Regions from separate parts of the Oceanobacillus sp. E9 genome, predicted to be linked through region 2. Evidence: riboswitches for the same ligand, from Rfam matches in the RefSeq annotation. Region 2 holds a riboswitch; the other holds the start of a gene.

Region 1 (2,467 bases), 190 kb from region 2:
ATGAAGTGTGGATATTTGTAAAATACTGACGCTGACGTAATGTAAAAAAGGAAGGCAATAACTACAGGGAAGTATCCAAAAAATAGCAATCGATAAGAAACCACATTATTTGTAATGAGGTAAAATAAAAGTGGATTTGAAATTCTTTAATGAAGGAGAGATGAGATATGGCGAATATTGAGCATCTACAAAGTGTGAATGTTCCAGCGGAGCTAGTGTACGAAACATTGACTACTGAGAAAGGCCTTTCGGAAATATGGACAAATGAATTAAAAGTTAATAATCACATAGGTTTTATAAATGAGTTCCGATTTGGTGAAAATGACTTAACAAAGATGAGAATTGATGAGCTTGTTCCCGATAAAAAAATTGTGTGGCAATGTGTTGATTCGGGAGATGCAGAATGGATAGGTACGACTATTTCTTTTGATATCGAGGAAAATAATGGGAAGACATCAATCACATTTCGGCAGATGAATTGGAAGGATGTTACCACATGTTATCGCATTTGTAATTATAATTGGGCTATTTTTCTGTATAGTCTTAAACAGTATTGCGAAGAAGAAGTAGGTATGCCTTATCAAAAACGAAAGTTCTAGTTATCATTGAAAGGCAGAGGATAGTAATTCTAAGGTTCAAGCATTCTACCAAAGAGTACAAAAGCAAGGATAATAACTTGCAAGAAAAGGATTCCTCAATTCAATTTAAGGACACTAATGATTAATCTGACGTTATAAATAAAATCCCTTATTGACAATTAGTAAAAACCGTAATAGTATGATAATTAAAATTAAATACGCTAATATCTCTTATTGAGAGTGGCTGAGGGACTGGCCCTGTGACGCCCGGCAACCGTTCATCTTAATTCCAATGATGAATAGGTGCTAAATCCTGCAAAATACGGATAGTATTTTGAGAAATAAGAGAGGTGATGAATGACTTACATATTGTTATGTTATGCCTCTCGAGTTCAAATCGGGAGGCATTTTTAGTTTCCCAAAAAAATTTACACCATGAGAAAAGAGGAAGGGTTTATGTCCACATCTATTGTTAAAGGAGCTCCTGGTCATTATCGGATTGGCTCTGATGTCTTAGAGGAAATTCCTGTACTCCTTGAAGAATTATCAGTTGACTGTATACAAGTTATCGCAGGGAAGAAATCATGGCAGGCGGCAAAGCCGTATTTACCTTATGTATTAGTGGAGCAAGTAGAACCGAATATCATCTTTATCGAAGGTCATACCACGCTAGAAAAAGCAGAGACCATAGCGAAACAGCTTCATCAACATTCTGTGGAAGCTGTGATTGGTATTGGCGGCGGGACTGCGCTCGATATTACGAAGGCCGCAGCTGTGAAAGCAGATGTTAAATCGATTTTAATTCCGACGATTTCTGCGACTTGTGCTGCGTGGACACCGCTTAGTGTTTTCTATGACAGCGATGGGGCATTTACACATTATACGGATTTTCCGTTGGCGACGACGCTTGTCTTAGTAGAACCAGCTATCATTGCACATGCCCCAATAGAATATTTAAGGGCGGGGATAGGTGATACACTGGCAAAATTTTATGAAGCAGATGCATTGATCGAGAGTTTTTACCCGAATGAAGAAGCGCCTGTACCAGTGAAAGTTTCACAATTTTCTGCGGGGATTTGCCGGGATGTACTACTGAAGGATGGAAAGGCTGCACTGGATGCCGCACGCACTAAACAAGTTACGCCTGCATTTATTCGAGTTATCGAGGCGATCATCATCACGGGTGGAATGGTAGGCGGATTTGGCGATAAAGCAGGGAGAATTGCCGGTGCGCATTCGCTACATAATGGATTAACGGAAGCAATCGAGGCAAAAAACTTCTTACACGGAGAGCTCGTCGCATACGGAATTCTTGGCCAATTGGCATTCGAAAACAAAGAGGATGAGCTTTTGCGTCTACTCGATTTTTACGATCAATGGCAATTGCCGTCTAGTTTACAAGGAATCGGCATTGATGTAACCAATACGGAGCTCGTGGAGAAAATCATTCAGAAAGCAATTCTGCCGCAAGAGTCGATTCATTTTATGAATAAGGAAGTTACGGCGGAATCATTAGCTGGTGCGTTACAGCAAGTAGAGAAATATAATCAAGCCTATTACACGGAAAAAAGAGGAGAGAAAACATCATGAAAAAAGGATTATTAATAGCGATCGTATTTTTAGCAATATCATTATTGGCTGCGTGTGGCAGTGAGGAATCTAGCGGGTCGGGTCAAGGATTGTACGATGATGAAAAATTAGTCATCGGTGTAACGGCAGGGCCACATGAAGAAATTCTTGAAAAAGTAACGGAACTAGCAGAAGAGGAAGGCATCGAAATCGAGTCAAAGGTGTTCACGGATTATGTTATGCCAAACGTTGCTTTAGCTGAAGGGGAGATTGATTTAAATATCTTCCAAACAGAACCGTATTTTAATGCGTTTAAAGAA
Region 2 (2,467 bases):
TATGCTACACAAGGAATACTTCAAAATGCGAATGGGATTATATTTGCGAAACCGCATGGAGAAACCTATTACAAGGAGTATAAAAAAGTAATTACAGATGTACTCAAAGAAAATGGTCTATCGAAACTACCAGTTCTTTATAATGTAAGTTTCGGGCATAGTGAACCGAAAGCAACACTCCCATATGGTCGCATGGCAGGAATTAACTGTAACCAAGCTACTTTCTCTATCATGGAAAGCGCTGTACAGGATTGAACGCTTCTCTCTTAAGTTGGGCTTCACTTTGCACTCGATTGAAGAGTATGTTTACTGTCGGAATACGATAAATTGTGAACCTTTATATACTAGTTCGGAAAATATTTCCTATTACTAAAAAATCGTTTCACTTCATAAATTTGACATAATTATAGTAAAATAAAGTGACCGACTTCATAGAAAAGGGAGCCTATGTGATGAGGAAGTTTGCAGAGAAGTTATTACTACAAAATCAACATCAAAATGAAGAGGAGCTTTGGAAGTGACGAAGCTAATCATTCCCGAGGAAGATATTATTCTTGCCGTATGTATATATATTGCTCGCCAACGCAAAATTGAGCCAGCTGAAGTGGAAGTTGAACTTTTTTATGATGATTATTCCGGTTTCTCTGCAGAAATAACCACAGTATATGGCAAGCAAGAAATTGTAACAAAACATATTATTTCTGCTCTGCGTGAATGGATTAAAGAAAATTTACACGCAAATCCATATGCTGGACTCAAGCTTGATTTAAACCGGACAAATGGTATCTATGCAAGACTTCGTAGTGAAGATGAATAGTACAATTTCTTCATTTACTACACTCGGACTATTTATCAGAATAATTTTATTTTTAATACCATATTGACTTAATTTATTTTATCATCTAGAATTACTTTCAATATAACAACTAAATATTTTACGTTTTTTCTTATCCAGAGAGATTGAGGGATCAGGCCCTATGACATCTCGGCAGCGGATTCTTTATATTAAAGAATACTGTGCCAATTCCTGCAAATGCAAACCAGCATTTGGAAGATGAGAAACGATGGCTTCTACATATATACATATGGTTACGAATCCCTCATTTCTTGTCTTTCAAGAAATGAGGGATTTTTTATTTCATCACTTGGTGGGGGTTAAGACATGATTGAATTTCAGAATGTAACAAAAATATTTACACTTGGAAAAAGAAAAGTGGAAGCTGTAAAAGAAGTATCTATAACGGTTGAGAAAGGAGATATTTATGGAATCATCGGATTCAGTGGCGCAGGAAAAAGCACTTTGCTTCGATTGGTAAATATGCTCGAGCGTCCTACCGAAGGCTCGGTACACATCCAAGGAATAGATGTTGGAAAATTATCCGCCAAGCAATTGCGAGAGCGTAGAAGAAATATAGGAATGATTTTTCAGAACTTCAATTTATTCCAATCACGGACAGTCGCCGGAAATATTGCATATCCACTCAAACTTGCTGGTACATCAAAAAGTTCAGTAAATAAAAGAGTTACTGAACTGCTACAATTTGTTGGATTATCCGATAAAGCAAAAGATTATCCAGACCAGTTATCAGGTGGACAAAAACAACGTGTTGGGATTGCAAGGGCACTGGCTACATCACCCGATATTTTAATTTGTGATGAAGCGACTTCTGCTTTAGATCCAAATACAACATCAGATATCTTGAAACTATTAAAAAGAGTAAATCGAGATTTAGGTATAACCATTCTACTTATCACTCATGAAATGGGAGTTATTCAGTCAATATGTAACAAAGTGGCTGTGATGGAAGAAGGTAAAGTCATTGAGAGTGGAAATGTGTTTGATACTTTTACAAATCCTTCTCACGAAACAACAAAACGATTTATTCGTTCGGTTCAACAAGAACTTCCGTCTGAAAAAGTACTAAAAGAGTGGACGGAAGCTGGAGGAGGTAATCTTTATCGTGTTTTGTTCAAAGGTGAAAGAGCCACTGATCCCATCTTATCAAGTACAACACGCAAACATAACATCGACTTTAATATTGTATATGGATCCGTGCGTGAACTACAAGAAAAATTATTCGGAAATCTCATTGTCTCTTTTGAAGGAGATGAACAGCAAGTACAACTGGTTATTCATGAATTAGAAACGATTGTTGATATGGAGGAGGTGTATACACATGGGGGTTGATTGGAGTACATTTTGGCCACGAATTGTAGAGGCAACAGGAGAAACATTACTCATGGTCGCAGCAACATTATTTTTTGGTTCCATTCTAGGTATATGCATGGGTTTATTGCTATTTGTAACTCGTGAAAACAACATACTAGAAAACAAGATTATCTTTAACGTACTGAACTTTATTATTAATATCATTCGTCCAATCCCATTTATCATTTTTCTAGTAGCAATCTCACAAGTTACAAGACTCGTCATTGGTACCACAATAGGCACTGCTGCTGCAATTTT

Evidence for each region. A riboswitch is a leader RNA that binds a small molecule or an ion and turns the genes downstream of it on or off. The one in region 2 is predicted to bind S-adenosylmethionine.
Region 1: another riboswitch for S-adenosylmethionine. It lies ahead of AQ616_RS02225 (iron-containing alcohol dehydrogenase family protein); the one in region 2 lies ahead of AQ616_RS01300 (methionine ABC transporter ATP-binding protein).

What each region holds. Positions count from the first base shown of each region.
Region 1 is NZ_LSNA01000001.1:484,288-486,754, reverse strand. Features, by position in the region: gene AQ616_RS02230 (SRPBCC family protein) at 168-599, shown strand; SAM riboswitch class I at 807-926, shown strand; gene AQ616_RS02225 (iron-containing alcohol dehydrogenase family protein) at 1,035-2,168, shown strand; gene AQ616_RS02220 (MetQ/NlpA family ABC transporter substrate-binding protein) at 2,165-2,467, shown strand, end outside.
Region 2 is NZ_LSNA01000001.1:294,046-296,512, forward strand. Features, by position in the region: gene AQ616_RS01290 (S66 family peptidase) at 1-255, shown strand, start outside; gene AQ616_RS01295 (YxcD family protein) at 518-817, shown strand; SAM riboswitch class I at 945-1,061, shown strand; gene AQ616_RS01300 (methionine ABC transporter ATP-binding protein) at 1,163-2,188, shown strand; gene AQ616_RS01305 (methionine ABC transporter permease) at 2,178-2,467, shown strand, end outside.